2 regions of the Kosakonia beeri genome follow, and region 1 is predicted to be linked to the other one. Evidence: predicted binding sites of a transcription regulator. Region 1 holds the regulator's gene; the other holds the start of a gene.

Region 1 (8,973 bases):
ACGTGCTGGTCTTTGATCAGAATATGTCACCTGCGGCCTATTTCCCGAGTAGCTATTTTACCTACCAGGAACCGGGAGTCTTAAGTGCAGACCGACTGGAAGGGGTTATGCGCCTTACGCCTGCGCTGGGCCAGCAGAAGCTCTATATCCTTGCGTTCACCACCGAAAGTGATTTGCAGAAAACCACCACGCTGCTTGATCCCGCTAAAGCGTATGCGAAAGGCGTGGGCAACGCGATCCCTGATATCCCGGATCCCATAGCGCGCCATATTGCGGAAGGGGTGGTGAACCTGAAAGTGAAAAACAGTAGCAGCTCCAGCATTCTGGTTGGCCCACTGTTTGGTTCCTCCGGCCCAGGCCCGGTGACTGTCGGCAATACCGCAGCACCGGTTTACAACGCGCAACCGGCACCTGTTGCTACCCCGGCTGCTGCGCCTGCGGCGAAAAGCGAGCCAATGCTTAATGATACGGAGAGCTATTTTAACCGGGCTATTAAGCAGGCTGTTGCGAAGGGGGATGTTGATAAGGCATTGAAGTTGTTAGATGAAGCAGAGCGCCTCGGGTCGAAGTCAGCCCGTTCCACTTTTATCAGCAGTGTAAAAGGCAAGGGGTAACAGTCTCCCCACAATGTTGATATTTGCAGCAACTGGTGCGTCGCCTGACGCACCTTTTTTTCCGGCACAGTAGCGCACTGTTGCGTATCTGTTGCGCTGATGAAAACTGAATGAACTTTCCCGCCTGCATGTCCCGTTCTGCGATACAATAATGCTACGTTATGTACCGGAGAGTAAGGCATGTCACACCCCGCGCTAACGCAACTGCGTGCGCTGCGCTATCTCGATGCTATTCCTGCGCTAGAACCGCAACAACTGGACTGGCTGTTGCTGGAAGATTCCATGACTAAACGTTTTGAGCAGCAGGGCAAAACGGTAAGCGTTACGTTAATTCGGGAAGCCTTTGTCAGCGCGGCTGACATTGAGCAGGAGCATGGCTTGTTGCCTGCCGAACCCCGTTACTGGCTGCGGGAAATCTTGCTGTGTGCCGATGGTGAACCCTGGCTTGCCGGGCGCACAGTGGTGCCAGAGTCTACCCTGAGCGGCCCGGAACTGGCGTTGCAACAGTTGGGCACTACGCCGCTTGGGCGATATCTCTTTACCTCTTCTACGCTTACGCGTGACTTTATTGAAATCGGTCGTCATGAGCAGCTGTGGGGACGTCGTTCCCGTCTGCGTCTGGGCGGAAAACCGCTCATACTGACCGAACTGTTTTTGCCTGCGTCGCCGTTGTACTGAGAGGAAAATGAAAATGGAGTGGAGTCTCACGCAGAATAAGCTGTTGGCCTTTCACCGGCTGATGCGTACGGACAAACCGATTGGGGCGTTGCTGCTGCTGTGGCCAACATTATGGGCGTTATGGGTTGCGACGCCGGGCTTGCCGCCGCTGTGGATTTTGCTGGTGTTTGTTGCGGGTGTCTGGCTGATGCGCGCAGCAGGGTGTGTGGTAAATGATTATGCGGACCGTAAATTTGATGGTCACGTAAAGCGGACGGCTAACCGCCCTTTACCCAGCGGTGATGTTACTGAGAATGAGGCACGAACGCTGTTCGTGGTACTGGTATTGCTGGCTTTCGCGCTGGTACTGACTCTGAATATGATGACGATCCTGCTGTCAGTTGCCGCGCTGGCGCTGGCCTGGGTCTATCCGTTTATGAAGCGCTATACGCACCTGCCTCAGGTGGTGCTGGGGGCAGCGTTTGGCTGGTCGATACCGATGGCATTTGCGGCTGTCAGCGAGTCGGTACCACTGAGCTGCTGGATTATGTTCCTTGCCAATATCTTGTGGGCGGTGGCTTACGACACGCAGTATGCGATGGTCGATCGGGATGACGATGTGAAAATCGGTATCAAGTCGACGGCGATCCTGTTTGGCCGTCATGACAAGCTGATCATCGGTATTTTACAGGTTGCGGTGATGATGCTGATGGCGACAGTGGGCTGGCTAAACGGGTTGGGCGGTATTTACTACGCATCGGTAGGGGTGGCGGGGGCATTGTTTGTGTATCAGCAGAAACTGATTGCGAACCGCGATCGCGATGCCTGCTTTAAAGCGTTTTTGAACAACAATTACGTTGGGCTGGTGCTGTTTTTAGGCCTGGCGTTAAGCTACCTGCTCTGATTTGTTCCCCTCTCCCTGGCAGGGAGAGGGGATCTTACCGTTACACGTCTGCCTGTGTTGCGCTCTCAATCGTCAAACGCACATCCGATGTAATCAGCTCCGCCAGCATCTGGTACACGCTGAGCGTCTGTGCCGGTTCCGCATCACCGGTATCACTGATATAGCCTTCGTCTCGCAGCGTCAGCACCAGCGTACTGAACACCGCCTTATCGAAGAACTCCGGCGCGTTAATGCCGTGCAGCACGGACAAACGCTGGGCCAGAGTACGGCTCTCTTTTTCCAGCGTGCTGCGGTTCATCGACGGATTGGCGCTCAGCAACCAGAAGGTGATGGCGTAGCGTTGCAGCGTTTCGCGGGCGCCTGCCGCCAGCAACTGCAGCGTGCGTGAGTGTGCCGGGTTGATACTCAGACGATCCTCTTTCAGCGTGATCAGCCCCTGACGTAACAGCTCCTGGGTCAGATTCTCCAGAACGCTCGCCAGTTCGGCTTTCTCCCAACGCAGGAACAATTCCGCTTTCAACATCGGATAAAGCTGCTCTACATGGCGCAGAATCTCACTTTGCGAAATTGCGCGATGCTGAGTGACAATCGCCGCCATCAGCGACGGCAACATCAACATATGCGCGATGTTGTTGCGGTAATAGGTCATCAGGACTGCCTGCTCGCGCGGCAGAATGATGATATCGCCGATGGTGTCTTTTTCGACTTCGAACTTGTTCATCTGCAACGCGTGATCGATAAGCTCGCTGGCGCTGGCAGAAGGGGCTGTTGAATCCGGTGAATAAGGTACATTGCGCAGCAAATCGAGATAGCAGGTCAATTGCTCGGTCAGTTGCTCACGTGTTAATGAACGCTGGCGAGAGGCCAATAACGCCGTGCAGCACAGGTTCATCGCGTTAGCCGCGCCGGCGTTGTTAATACGCACCATTAAGTCGGCCGCAATATTGTTCACCGTCGGGGTTAACCATGCCGGACGAATCGCTTCGATAGGATCAATAGACTCGCGCCACTCCGGTACATGATGGTTCAGGTAGTTCATCAGCGGGATCGGCTCGCCGAAGTTCACATAACCCTGGCCCAGGTTGCGCAGCTTACTCAGTCCACGCACCATCTGCACCAGGCTCTCTTTCTCTTTTGTCGCACCACGCAGCTCTTTAGCGTAGGTGCCCACTTCCATCACATGCTCATAACCGATATAGATTGGCACCAGCGTGATCGGGCGCGTGCCGCCGCGCAGCATCGCCTGAATGGTCATCGACAGTGTACCGGTTTTCGGATCCAGTAAACGCCCGGTACGCGAACGACCGCCCTCCACGAAGTACTCCACGGAGTAGCCACGACTGAACAGCTCGCCCAGATATTCGCGGAACACGGTGGAATAGAGCTTATTGCCCTTGAAGGTACGACGAATAAAGAACGCCCCCAGCCGACGGAAAATCGGCCCGGCTGGCCAGAAATTCAGGTTAATGCCTGCAGCAATGTGCGGCGGCACCAGTCCCTGATGGTAAAGCACATAGGACAGCAGCAAATAATCCATATGGCTTCGGTGGCAGGGTACATAGACAATTTCATGGCCATCATGAGCTAGCTGGCGCACACGCTCGGCGTTGTGCACGTTAATGCCCTGATAAAGGCGGTTCCAGGTAAAGCCGAGGATACGGTCTGTCAGACGGATCATCTCATACGAGAAGTTCGCCGCGACCTCTTCCATCAGGGCTATCGCGTTTTGCTGCGCTTTATCGTGTGAGATTTTCTTGCTGCGCGCTTCGTCTTCAACTGCCCTGGCAATCGCTTTGGATGAAAGCAGCTTATTAAACAGATCCTGACGGGCAGGCAGGCGCGGCCCTACAGCGGCCAGACGCTGGCGGGCAAAGTGCATACGGGCGACACGTGCCAGTTTCTGCGCGATAATTTTGTCTGTGCCGTGTTCAGTCGCCATGCGACGCAGGGAAACTGGCGGCGAGAAGCGCACAAAGCTGTCGCGACCCAGCCAGGAGACAGCGAAGAATTTCTGAATGCCGTTAAGCATGCGCAACGGCGGATTCACCTCACCTTTTTCACGCCCAGGCGAGCGGCCAAACATCACCGACACAGGCACCATTTGCACATCCAGGTCTGGATGGCTGCGGTGTAAATCCAGATAGTCGTGAAACAGTTTGATGGACTCTTCTTTCGGCGTGTAATAGGTGAATACACGCGGTCCGCCGTGAATGAACACGTAGCGCGGCAGGAGCGCGCCGTCGATTTCCAGCGGTTCCAGCGGGTCTGGCAACTCATGTGCCAGGCATTGTGCGCGGAGTGTCAGTAAGTCCGCCTTAGAGTTGTAAGGCAGCACGTACATGATGGGGCGTGACGTATCGAGACCCAGTTCCTGTGCAGGTTCTGCGGGGATCGATTTACTTTTTACCAGCACGCTTAATGGTAAATTCAGTAATTTGTAGTAAATTCGTGGCCAGCCGGACATAAAGGATGTAAAGCCTCTGGTTAATAGTGCCATTGCGCCGCAAAGAATATCAGAAAGCGCGCATAATTTCTGTTGTACCGCTGCGTGCTTACATAGACATTGACGCTCATTACATAAAAAGGTTCTTTTTCATGGCTAATAATACCACTGGATTAACCCGGATCATTAAAGCTGCCGGTTATTCCTGGAAAGGGGTGCGCGCTGCATGGGTAAATGAAGCGGCGTTTCGCCAGGAAGCGATTGCAGTGACGCTGGCCATTATTATCGCCTGCTGGCTTGATATTGACGCGATCACGCGCGTGTTACTGATTGGTTCGGTTTCTCTGGTGATGATTGTGGAAATCCTGAATAGTGCGATTGAAGCGGTCGTCGATCGAATTGGTACCGAATTCCATGAGCTTTCGGGGCGTGCGAAGGACATGGGCTCTGCCGCCGTGCTGATGTCTATCCTGTTGGCGCTGTTTACCTGGATCTCGTTGCTTTGGTCATATTTTCGATAATGCTTCCGGAATTCGTTAAGAGCCTGGTTTTTTGCTTAAATTTGGTTCCAAAATCGCCTTTAACTGTATATACTCACAGCATCACTGTATATACACCCAGGGGGCGGAATGAAAGCTTTAACGGCCAGGCAGCAAGAGGTGTTCGATCTCATCCGCGAACGCATCAATCAAACCGGTATGCCACCGACGCGTGCGGAAATCGCACAACAATTGGGGTTCCGTTCCCCAAATGCGGCTGAAGAACACCTCAAAGCGCTTGCGCGTAAAGGGGTAATTGAAATAGTTTCCGGCGCATCGCGCGGTCTTCGCCTGCTGCTCGGAGAAGAAGAAGATCAAGGTTTGCCGCTGGTCGGGCGTGTTGCTGCGGGCGAACCGTTACTGGCACAGCAGCATATTGAAGGTCACTATCAGGTTGATCCCTCACTTTTTAAACCGCATGCGGACTTCTTGTTGCGCGTTAGCGGGATGTCGATGAAAGACATTGGCATTATGGATGGCGACCTGTTGGCCGTGCATAAAACGCAGGATGTGCGTAACGGCCAGGTTGTGGTGGCGCGTATTGAAGACGAAGTCACGGTAAAACGCCTCAAAAAACACGGTAACACCGTAGAATTGTTACCGGAAAACAGCGAATTCACCCCAATTGTGGTTGACCTGCGCGATCAAAACTTCACCATTGAAGGTCTGGCGGTCGGTGTCATTCGCAATGGGCAGTGGCTGTAACGCCCCGCTTATGTGCTGCGGTGCTGTTATACGCTCCGCAGCGTAAAACCTTTCTCCCCGACTGATTCCTACACGGCTATGTCATTGTTAAGTGCCTCCGATAAAGCGCTATGGCGACTTGCGCTGCCGATGATCGTCTCCAATATCACTGTCCCGCTGTTGGGGCTGGTGGATACAGCAGTGATCGGTCATCTCGACAGCCCTGTCTATCTTGGCGGTGTGGCGATTGGCGCAACGGCAACCAGTTTTCTGTTTATGCTGCTGTTGTTTCTGCGCATGAGCACGACCGGCCTTACAGCACAGGCGTTTGGTGCCCGTGACACTTCTGCACTGGCCCGCGCACTGATCCAGCCACTGCTGCTGGCTCTGGTCGTCGGTGTGCTAATTGCCATGCTGCGTACGCCGTTAATCGATCTTGCATTGCACATCACTGGTGGCAGTGAGGCTGTACTGGAACAGGCGCGGCGCTTCCTGGAGATCCGGTGGCTAAGCGCGCCGGCATCGCTGGGTAATCTGGTACTGCTGGGGTGGTTGTTAGGCGTGCAGTATGCTCGTGCTCCGGTGATATTGCTGGTGGTGGGCAATGCGCTGAACATTGTGCTTGATGTCTGGCTGGTGATGGGGCTGCACATGAATGTGCAGGGCGCAGCGCTGGCAACCGCGGTCGCGGAATATGCGACATTTGTCATTGGGTTGCTTATGGCGCGGCGCGTACTGATTATGCATGGCATAACGATTCCGATGCTGCGCCAGGCCTGGCGTGGTGGTGTCAGGCGGTTACTGTCGCTAAATCGCGATATTATGCTGCGCTCTTTACTGCTCCAGCTCTGTTTTGGCTCCATTACCGTTTTTGGTGCGCGGCTGGGGCCCGAGACGGTGGCGGCGAATGCCGTGCTGATGATGTTTTTGACCTTCACTGCCTACGCGCTGGATGGCTTCGCTTACGCAGTAGAAGCCCATTCCGGGCAGGCGTACGGAGCCAGAGACGGTAGCCAGTTAATGCATGTCTGGCATGCGGCTTGCCGTCAGGCCGGTTTGGTAGCGCTGGCTTTTGCGATGTTCTATGCGCTGGCAGGGAAGCACCTCATTGCACTGCTGACCTCGCTGCCCGCGTTGCAACAATTGGCCGGGCTCTATCTGTTCTGGCAGGTGATCCTGCCGGTGGTCGGCGTGTGGTGTTATCTGCTGGATGGCATGTTTGTCGGCGCGACGCGAGGAGCGGAGATGCGAAACAGTATGGCTGTTGCTGCCGCAGGGTTTGCCCTGACGCTGCTGACCCTCCCCGTGCTGGGTAATCATGCTCTGTGGTTATCGCTGGCGGTGTTTCTGGCGCTACGTGGGCTAACACTGGCGTGGCTGTGGCGGCGTCACTGGCGCAACGGCAGCTGGTTTTCTGACACTAGGCATTCCTGACAGCGCTTATCGCTCTTTATTCTCCTCGATTTTTAATAATGACTCTCGCCTCGTTTCCACTGTCCGGAATGCCCTGGATGGTTAAAGATTCCGAATGTATCCCGAAGGTCGATATTCCTGACTACAATTATCAGTACGTTCAACACAACGAGAACGTAACTTTTAACCGAACGATAAGGAGTCAATGATGAATAAAGACGAAGTCGGCGGTAACTGGAAACAGTTTAAAGGTACTGTTAAAGAGAAATGGGGCAAACTTACCGATGACGATATGACCGTCATTGAAGGTAAACGTGATCAACTGGTTGGGAAAATCCAGGAACGTTACGGTTACGCGAAAGACCAGGCCGAGAATGAAGTGAAAGACTGGGAAACGCGTAACGATTATCGCTGGTAGCCGACAACACTGACCCTCAATGTGTTAACCCTCTGACGGCTCCTGCCCAACGGTACATGGATGTACCTCCCAGCTTTTGGTGAACTCAGAACATTCAGAGTATCATCCCGTTATTAATCTAAGATCGCGCTTAGCGTGGTTTTCTCTTCACCATTATGCTGTGATCATGATGACAATGATCGGGATGACGGCAGGATTCTACTTCCACACAGGCCGCACATAAGCCATGTGCTTCCAGAACATTGTGACGCAGTGCAAAGCCCATCTTTGCCGCCAGTGCGTGCATAATATCCTCAACGCCCTCCGCCTGTTCCTCTTTCACAGACCCGCAGCGATCGCAAATGAACATAGCAGACGTATGTGTGGGTTGATCGAACAAATGGCACAGTACATAGCTGTTGGTCGATTCGACTTTATGAACAAACCCTTGCTCCAGCAGGAAATCCAGCGCCCGGTAAACCGTCGGCGGTTTAGCCTGCGGCTCGTTCACGCGCAGCAAATCGAGCAGATCGTAAGCGCTGATCGCCCCCTGTTGCAGGCTCATTAATCGCAGCACTTCAAGGCGCTGAGGGGTCAGGCGCACGTTGCGCTGCGCGCACAGCTTTTCAGCCTGCACTAACATCTCTTGCGAAGTGGTGTTGTCCATAGGCGCTCTCAGTTGGTAAAACAATAAACCGCTACTTTACCATGTTCGGCGGTAAACGCCGAGATCGCGACCTGGGATCTCTTTTTCGCCAATATATTCACGAAACTTCTACCTTCTTCTATAAATAAATAGTGTCGTTAATCACAAAAATAACTTCTGCATGTTTCTCTTACATTCAGAAGATTTAGCTACTTTTTCCTCTGTTATTCGCAGCAATAGAGCATTCCTGTTTAGCAAATACTAATCAGGCTTAAAAAAACTCATTCTGACTACGAGACGCATACTGTGAAAAAAAATCTCAAACTTTCGGTGGTCGCTTTAGCTGTCTCCTTTTTTGTGGCAAATCAGGCGGGAGCAGCCAATACCTGGGCGGAAGCGCGTAACGATGCAATGGGGGGGACGGGTGTTGCCTCCGCAAATTATGGCAGTGGGGTATTGATCAACCCGGCATTGCTCGCAAAAGCAAAACCGGAAGATGACATCACCGTTATCCTGCCGAGTGTACAGGCGCAGATCACGGATAAAGATAACCTGCGCGATGAGATCGATGATATCCGCGACAAGATTGATGGCTATCGTGATGTCGTTGATAACCTGACGGCGGCGCAGGTCATTGCCAACCCGCTCGGTACCGTGGGCCAGTTCCAGAGCGCCG
Region 2 (8,973 bases), 2.2 Mb from region 1:
TGTTCACACGGTTGATGATCACCCCGGCAATGGGTAACTGCGGATCGAAATGCTGAAAGCCCATGACCGTGGCAGCAATGGAGGTGGAGACAGCTTTGCCGTCCACCAACAAGATCACCGGTACGCCAAGTTGTTTCGCCAGAGCCGCGCTGCTGCAGTAGTGGGGATCGGTGCCATACCCGTCATACAGCCCCATCACGCCTTCGATCACCGCTACGTCGGCAGCGAGCAGATGTTCAGTAAAAAGGGCATTGAGGGTGGGTGCAGGCAGCATAAAACTGTCGAGATTACGCGAGAAAACTCCCGTAACGGCGGTATGCCAGGCGGTGTCGAGGTAGTCCGGGCCGACTTTGAAAGGTTGTACGCGCAGGCCAGACTGCTGTAACGCCTTCAGCAGCCCAAGGGTGACGGTGGTTTTACCACAGCCGCTACCGGTTCCGGCAAGAATAAAAGCGCTGCGCCTGTCTGACATTCCTGAAACCCCGTTACCGGCGGAAAGATGAAGTCAGGACGCGCGTCAGTCCAGTCTTTCGACTGTACGCCTCTGAGCAACACGCTTCCCACCGAAGTTGTTGATAAATATCTGATCAGGTCGGTCTTCTGGCTTAGCGTCATCCTCACCCGCCCTTCCCGATCGTGCGATCAGTGGCCATACGGGGTTGTCAGCATCACAGCAGCGGGGGCTGCGGGGGAATTTCACCCCCTTCCCTGCCGCATTATATTGCGGCGTAACCTGATAGAATAATAATCACGGCAAAGAACTATCACCCTGATTTTTCCCTGATGCACTTTATCGCATCAGGGAAATAAAAACGGATTCAGTTTAACGGCATGGGATCACTATTTTGTTGCGCTATAACAATTTATTGCTTACCACGCTGAACGAAGCCTGATATATCCAGCATCTGGCGAAACCCTTGCGGGTGTTGGGAATTTTATCGCTGCTATCATTTGCATGATTCTGCACACGAAATGTTTGCGTTGTTAACGGATAGGTTTAGCGCAATGAGTGAAAAATAACCGGTGTGAGAAAATCCTTAACTGCCACCCTGCCGGTTGCACATCCACCGCAGTGAGAGAGTTTTTTATGCGTGCAGATCCCGGTGGTTGATTCCCGTTCCCAGAGAGGGGGGAAATAATTTACTTCACTCATTAAGGGTCCGGTAAAAATGCACTGCTACGCTTTCCCGGTAAATCCCACTGACAATGATATAGCGCAGCGCTGGCTCTGTGGTATGTTTGCCCCTCTTCGCACCTGCCCACAGCAGCAACAAAAGGGAGACGGCGGCGACACGTTGGGAAACGCTGGCGTTCGACGGAGCAAAGTGACACTATCCGGGCTTTTATTTTTAAGGAGCAGCGCTGTGGCACAGGCTCAGTGTCCCGCATCCTGCGGTGAACTTATCCAGGGCTGGATCCTTGGCAGTGAAAAGCTGGTTTCCTGTCCGGTGGATTGGTATAGCTGTGTCGAGGTTACCAGCGGTAAGCCACGTAATGATGAGCGCCCACTCACCCGTGCGATGGTCCGTCAGTTGCTTGCTCACTGGCAACTGCCGCCAGGATTGGGACAAACTCTGCGCATTGCGTGTCACTCCACCATTCCGGTGGCGAAAGGGATGGCGAGCAGCACTGCGGATATTGCTGCGACCGCTGTCGCAACCGCCCGCCATTTGCAACTCCCCCTTGATGAACGCACGCTGGCACAATTGTGCGTGGCACTGGAACCGACCGACAGCACCCTCTTCCCGCAGTTGACGTTGTTTGATCACAATACGGCCGGTACGCAAATCCACTGTGGAGGCCTGCCGCAGGTGGAGGTACTGGTGCTGGAAAGCCCGCTTACGCTGACTACCGCGGATTACCATCGCCTGCCGCGCCAGCAGATCCTGCAGGAGAATGCCACCGCGCTGGAAAGCGCCTGGGGTAAGTTGCAGCAAGCCTGCGCAGAGAACAACGCGACGCTGCTCGGCGAAGCGGCAACCATTAGCGCCATCGCCAGCCAGGCGTTACTGCCCAAGCCGGCATTTAATACGCTGTTGCGTCTGGTGGAACGAGGGGATCTGTACGGTCTGAATGTTGCTCACAGCGGCAGCGTGGTCGGGCTGTTGCTCGACAGTGATCGTCATGATGTGGAGGCGGTACGCGGCTGGCTTAAAGAGATGAAACTGCTGGCGCACTGGCCGCAGAACTTCCTGCTGAAAATGGTGGCGGGAGGGGTAACATAACGGTGAGAGGCAAACCTCTCACCGCTCAAGCGGGTTACTCTGCTTTCGCATCACCTGCTTTCAGTTCACCCATGGTTTTGAGCTTTTTGGAAATGTCGCGACGTTCTTTCGACAGCTCGGCGTTTTTGATGATGTAGTCATCAACGCGGTCTTCGTAGTCGGTTTTCATGCTGGCGATAATGCCCTGAATAGCTTCAACACTCATGCCTGGCTTGATGTAGTCGCTCAGGTTGTCCAGCAGCAGTACGCGCTTCTGGTTATCACGGATCTTCTTCTCGACGTCCTGGATTTCGCGCTGCAATTTGTTTTTACGGCGGAACAGACGCACAAATTCCAGTACGTCCTGGAATGAAGGCTTATTCGTTTCCATTTTTACACCCCTGATTATGTGAGATTCGGATTCGTTAAAGCAACGGCATGGAGGCAAACCTAACTCAAAGCCGCTGCAGATGACAATGATTTTTCCTTTTCGCTATCATAACCTCAAACCATGCTGAATCGAAACAACCTGACTGAAGCAAATGGTTATCTGTCGCTTATTTGCGCAGGGCGCGACAGATCAAATGCGACAACAGTTCCAGCTGGCGCGCCAGTTCCATACTCAACCAGACATAACCGTGGATCGCTGTTTCGGCCAGCGCATCGCCTTTATGCGCCTCGCTTAGCTGGCGAAGCTCAGCGACAATCTCATTCAGTTTTTCCGTATTGGCGAGAATGGGCTGCGGGTTGCCTTCATACAACGCATGCGCAATGGTCAACAGCGTCTGTTGTGTCATCTGCTGCGTTTCCTGCAACGTCCGGGCATTAATCATCACGAAATGGCTGGCGCGTGAGCTCCAGTGTGCGTTGATTTGCAGTTCCAGCATACATACCATATTGCGGCTGACCGTCTGGATAGCCTCAAAAATCGCTTTCTGAATATGCGTCTCTTTACAGGCCGGTGTAATCAGCCCACGCATTTTCACCACATCGTTGAGGATCTTTTGCAGATGTTTTTCCAGCCGGGGACGATCAACCAGATTACGGGAGAAGCCCGCCTGATAGACCCGGTTAAACGCGGTCACAAAACTTGCCATCTGGATACGCCAGTGCAGAAAGGCGCGCTGCGGCCAGATACCGGTAAATAACATCGCCAGCAGTGAACCGATAATCACATCGCCGCTGCGCCACAACGCGGTATGCATATCACCGGGCGGCGCGCCAACCACCACCGACAGCGTGATGCCAATCAACAGGGCCTGGTAGGGTTTTTTCCCCAGCGCCAGCCAGCCGCAGAGGAACATGGCTGCGGCACACCACAACAGCATAACCGGCAGTGAGATCAGCTCTAATTTTAAAGCGATCAGGCCAAGCACTGCGCCAAAAATCGTACCGCCAATACGTTCAAACGCCCGCGGTACCACATTCCCCCAGAATGAGATCGGCCCCATCAACACAACCAGCGTGATCAGCGGCCAGGTGCCCTCTGGTACGCTCAACAGACGGATCAACAAAAACGTCAGGATAAAGGCCAGCATCACGCGTAAACCGTGCACGATGCGGTAGTGGCGGTAAAGACGAATTTCGAAAGGGCTGAGTGATTTATCGCGACGCACTGCCGCTCTCCAGTCTGCAAAAGCGAAATTGTAGCGATTTTTCCGTGGCGTGAATCACTGTTTAAAACAAAAAAGAGGCAGACAAATGCCGACTGTCGCCTCTTTTATCTTGCCCGACGCGTTAAAGTACTTTTGGCTCCACCGGGATATGCATGTCGATTTCCCAGTAGCCATCGCTTTGCCCGTCGTTCTGGTAGACCTCAAAGCAGGGCCCGGCGGCAATCTGCAACGACTGATCGCTCAGTAACTCATCGAAAAAGCGATCCCAGCACTGCTCAAACTCTTCGTTGTAGACCCGGGCATGCGCAACGGCATACTGCCCGCCGGGAATTTCGGTAGTGATGACCCCTTCGCTGTTCGCCGGCACCTGAAACGCGCTGTCGACGGTAATCGCTACGTCGCAGCGCAGTTTTTCTGGCGGCACTTCGTCCGGGTTATCGTAATAAGCGCAGATCCACTCCAGCGGCTGGATGTGGTGATGATCGACCCACATCAACAACTGCTGGAAACCCTGTTTGACTTTTTCATCCCACGGCCCCACCAGATGGAAACCGGCGATACGGCGTTTTTCAAGCTGCTTCACGTTGTAGCCCATGCTGCCTCCCTTACCGTTACTGTTTGGACATACAGTATAGCCGTTTAGCAAAGGGCTACCACGCTCCCATCGCAATTATGGGAGCAGACTCGCACCCAGACCTCTCGGCCCGCCGCAACGTCAGGATTTATGATGCAGATAATCGCTCAGACGTGAGAAGAAACCGCCTTTGCCAATACGCTGTAGCGTGACCAGCGGCCAGTGTGCAACGACCTGATCGCGATCGTAGAGCTGGATCTCTCCAATGCGCTGATGTGCCGCCAGCGGCGCGTTCAGCTCTTTGGCATCCAGCACATATTTGGCTTTGATATTAGGCAACTCGGCTTTGGGCAGTACCATCCAGTAATCCTGGTCGGTACCCACGTCCACCTGCTCTTTATCGCCATACCAGACGCGCTCACTGCCCACTTTTTTACCGTTACGTAAGATCTGTACCGTGTCGAAATTCTGCTGGCCCCAGTGCAGCAATTTGCGGGCCTGATCTTCGCGGCCTTTTGGGCTGTCTGCGCCCATGATGACCGCGATCAAACGGCGTTGGCCATCAGTGCTGGAAGCAATCAGATTAAATCCTGCGCCTGACGTGTGCCCGGTTTTCAGCCCGTCGACATTCAATGTCTTATCCCACAGTAAGCCATTGCGGTTTTGCTGCGTAATGCCGTTCCATGTCAGGCTTTTTTCACTGTACATATGGTAGAAATCCGGCTCGCCGTGAATGATAGCCCTGGAGAGCACTGCCAGATCGTAAGCCGAACTGTGCTGTCCGGGGGCGTCCAGTCCGTGCACAGTTTCGAAATGCGTATCGCGCAGGTTCAGTTTCTGCACGTAATCATTCATCATAGCGACGAACTGCGGTTGCCCGCCCGCCACATGGTCCGCCAGCGCGACGCAGGCATCATTGCCGGAATCGACAATCAGACCACGACTCAAGTCACGTACCGTCAGGCGATCGCCCGGTTTAAGGAACATCAGCGATGATCCGTCAAACACCGGGTTGCCTTTCGCCCATGCATCGGGGCCCACGGTCACGACGTCGTCGGCACGGATGCGGTGGCTGTCGATAGCGCGATCCACCACATAGCCGGTCATCAGTTTGGTCAAACTCGCCGGGTTGCGCTGCTGATGTTCATTCCCTGCAGTTAAAATTTGCCCGGTCGTATAGTCCATCAGTACCCAGGATCCAGCCTGAATCGCCGGTGGCTGCGGGGCGAAAGGTAAATCGTCGGCCAGGGCGCTGTTTACACAGAGCGCCAGCAAGGAAGCAGCAAACAAACGGCGTTTCAATGAAATATCCTCATAAGCATCTAAAATCGCCGTTCTTTTTACGGAAGTTCGTGTGTCGTTACCTGTTTAAATTGCAATAAAATGTGACACAAGTCTGATTTAGCAGCCTGATTTTGCGAAGTTTACCGTACGCCGCGCGGGTTTTTCTTCGGCACTCCACGCCGGATGGTTTACCATAGAGGGCATATTTACTGACAGGATGAGTTTCTGGTGTCTGATTCCGCCGTAACGCCCACTTTTCTCTTTCATGATTACGAAACTTTCGGCACCAGCCCGTCGCTGGATCGCCCGGCGCAGTTCGCTGCCATTCGCACCGATGCAGATTTCAACATCATCGGCGAGCCGGAGGTGTTCTATTGCAAGCCCGCAGACGACTATCTTCCGCAACCAGAAGCGGTACTGATAACCGGCATTACGCCGCAAATCGCTCGCGCCAAAGGCGATAACGAAGCGGCCTTCGCCCGGCGCATTCACGACCTGTTTACGGTGCCGAAAACCTGCGTACTTGGTTATAACAACGTGCGTTTTGACGATGAAGTCACGCGCAATATTTTCTATCGCAACTTTTACGATCCCTACGCATGGAGCTGGCAGAATCACAACTCCCGTTGGGATCTGCTGGATGTGATGCGTGCCTGCTATGCGCTGCGCCCGGAGGGCATTAACTGGCCGGAAAATGACAATGGCCTGCCAAGTTTCCGCCTTGAGCATCTGACCAAAGCCAACGGGATTGAGCATAGTAATGCCCACGATGCGATGGCTGATGTGTACGCCACCATTGCCATGGCGCAGTTGGTAAAAGCGAAGCAGCCAAAACTGTTTGATTATCTGTTCAGCCATCGTCATAAACAAAAGCTGGCGACGCTGATTGATGTGCCGCAAATGAAGCCGCTGGTCCATGTCTCCGGGATGTTCGGTGCCTGGCGTGGTAACACCAGCTGGGTGGCGCCCCTGGCCTGGCACCCGGAAAACCGCAACGCGGTGATTATGGTGGATCTGGCGGGCGATATGTCGCCATTGCTGGAACTGGATGCCGACGCCCTGCGCGAACGGCTGTACACAGCGAAAACGGACCTGGGCGATAACGCCGCCGTGCCGGTAAAACTGGTACATCTGAATAAATGCCCCATCCTTGCGCAAGGCAACACGTTGCGCCCGCAGGATGCCGAACGTCTGGGCATTAATCGTCAACAGTGTCTCGATAATCTGCAGATCCTGCGTGATAACCCGCAGGTACGTGAAAAGGTGCTGGCGATTTTTGCTGACGCCGAACCTTTCGTACCCTCGGAAAATGTTGATGCACAGCTATATAACGGCTTCTTCAGCGACGCCGACCGTGCAGCAATGAAAATCGTACTGGAAACCGAGCCGCGCAACCTGCCGGCACTGGATATTACGTTTGCCGATAGCCGCATTGAAAAACTGTTGTTCAACTACCGCGCGCGTAATTTCCCCGGAACGCTGGATGAAAACGAGCAGCAACGCTGGCTACAGCATCGCCGCAATGTTTTTACGCCAGAGGCATTGCAACAGTATGCCGATCAACTGCAAATGTTGTTTCAGCAGCATGAAGGCGACAGTGAAAAGCAGGCGTTATTAAAGGCGCTGTGGCAGTACGCAGAAGAGATTGTCTGAGTGCGCCCTCCCGTGATGGGAGGGCATGTGGCTTACGCTTTCTGAACGGTGATGCTCCAGGCGGCATCGCCAACCTGCTGATAATCCGTTACGGTGTGGCCTTCTTCTGCGGCCCATTGCGGGATGGCTTCGGTCGCCTGGGTGCAATCAAATTCAATGATCAGTTGATCGCCGCTGGCCATCTCCGCCAGCGCCGCTTTTGCTTCAATCAGTGGGAACGGGCAAACCTGCGTTACCACGTCCAGTTTTTTTACGGCCATAACAGCTCCTGTTAATAATTATGCCGCAGCCGCTGCAAGTTTTGCTTTGCGCTGTGGACGAACATATAAAAACCATGACGCAGTCCATACGCCAAAGATCATAAATACCAGCCCGATCCAGCCCTGCCAGGTCATCATGGCGGTCATCACCAGACCATTACCAATTGAGCAGCCACCGGCCATGCTCGCCCCGACCCCCATCAGCAGCCCGCCGGCTCCGCTACGCAACGTGGTTTGTACATCTGCCGCACGGACGCGAAACTCCCGGCTGGCCTTCGCGGCAATAAACGACCCCAGAAAGATCCCCAGGACCAGGAAGACGCCCCAGTTCAGGAACTTGCTCTGCCCTGCCACCAGAAACTGCAGAATGTTAGCGGTCGGGGAGGTAATGCCCAGGCCAAACATCCGCCCGGTGGCTTCGCTGAGCGGCCAGGCCAGCAACGCAATCAGGCCGATCAACACCGCGGTGACAAACGGATGCCAGCGCTTTTCGAACAACAGATGCGCCAGCCCACGGCGACGCGGCGGCAACGAGGCAATTTTCAGCTTCGGTTTACGCAGTTCTTTGACGACAAACCACAGGGTAACGACCAGCAATACGGCGATTAAGGGCCACACGGAGAGGCCGAAGGTTTCGGCAATAGAATTATGCGGCGTGCTGTACGTTTTTAGCACCCCGTTAAGCGTGTCGGCGTGCGGAGAACGCATCACCGCACTCATCACCATATAGGTAAACAGGGCAATCCAGCTGCCAATTAACCCTTCGCCCGCACGGTACCAGGTGCCCGTGGCGCAACCGCCCGCATAGACAATCCCAAGGCCAAAGATATAGCCGCCAGCGACCGTCCCCAGCCACGGGAACGCACCGGCGTTGTACTGCAGCAGCCCGGCCTGAATCAGGGCGAAAACCCCGACGCTCTGTATCGCAATGGCAATCAGCAAGGCATAAAACATGCGGTTGTTTTTGGCGATATACATATCGCGGAAACCGCCCGTCAGGCAGAAGCGCCCACGCTGCATGACGAAGCCCAGCAACGCCCCGCAGATTAATCCACTCAAAATCATAGATAACATAATTACTACGCCGGAAAATAATTAGACCGGGGATTATTCCCGGGCAGGCGGTGCGCAATCAATAACGAAAAAATCTAATTTAGTGCCTTTGGTTATTTACCGGTAAATCGCAGGCATAAAAAAACCGGAGTCAATGCTCCGGTTTTTATGCGGCTAGCGCGAAGATTATTGGGCAATATCTTCGTATTGTGGAACCGGATTACGGAAGCTGCGGGTAACGCACGCCAGGTAAACCAGACCGATACCACCCCAAATCAGGCCGAGGATCATTGAGCTCTGCTCAAGGTTGACCCACAGCGCGCCGACAG

What was found. The regulator LexA, encoded in region 1, represses DNA repair genes until DNA is damaged. The targets are predictions, from matches to a motif close to TNCTGTATGTACATACAGNA.
Region 2: sbmC (DNA gyrase inhibitor SbmC) is a predicted target of LexA. The motif match lies at 4,433-4,452, and genes of this name have one in related genera.

What each region holds. Positions count from the first base shown of each region.
Region 1 is NZ_CM135106.1:4,566,340-4,575,312, reverse strand. It holds gene malM (maltose operon protein MalM) at 1-614, shown strand, start outside; gene ubiC (chorismate lyase) at 795-1,292, shown strand; gene ubiA (4-hydroxybenzoate octaprenyltransferase) at 1,306-2,175, shown strand; gene plsB (glycerol-3-phosphate 1-O-acyltransferase PlsB) at 2,216-4,639, opposite strand; gene ACUY4S_RS21640 (diacylglycerol kinase) at 4,771-5,139, shown strand; gene lexA (transcriptional repressor LexA) at 5,248-5,862, shown strand; gene dinF (MATE family efflux transporter DinF) at 5,941-7,275, shown strand; gene ACUY4S_RS21625 (CsbD family protein) at 7,463-7,672, shown strand; gene zur (zinc uptake transcriptional repressor Zur) at 7,803-8,318, opposite strand; gene ACUY4S_RS21615 (conjugal transfer protein TraF) at 8,604-8,973, shown strand, end outside.
Region 2 is NZ_CM135106.1:1,798,443-1,807,415, reverse strand. It holds gene ACUY4S_RS08615 (cobyrinic acid a,c-diamide synthase CobB) at 1-472, opposite strand, end outside; cobalamin riboswitch at 574-752, opposite strand; gene ACUY4S_RS08610 (L-threonine kinase) at 1,365-2,225, shown strand; gene ACUY4S_RS08605 (DUF496 family protein) at 2,260-2,595, opposite strand; gene ACUY4S_RS08600 (FUSC family protein) at 2,762-3,820, opposite strand; gene sbmC (DNA gyrase inhibitor SbmC) at 3,942-4,415, opposite strand; gene dacD (serine-type D-Ala-D-Ala carboxypeptidase DacD) at 4,536-5,696, opposite strand; gene sbcB (exodeoxyribonuclease I) at 5,907-7,331, shown strand; gene tsuB (thiosulfate utilization sulfurtransferase TsuB/YeeD) at 7,364-7,591, opposite strand; gene tsuA (thiosulfate utilization transporter TsuA/YeeE) at 7,610-8,665, opposite strand; gene ACUY4S_RS08570 (APC family permease) at 8,831-8,973, opposite strand, start outside.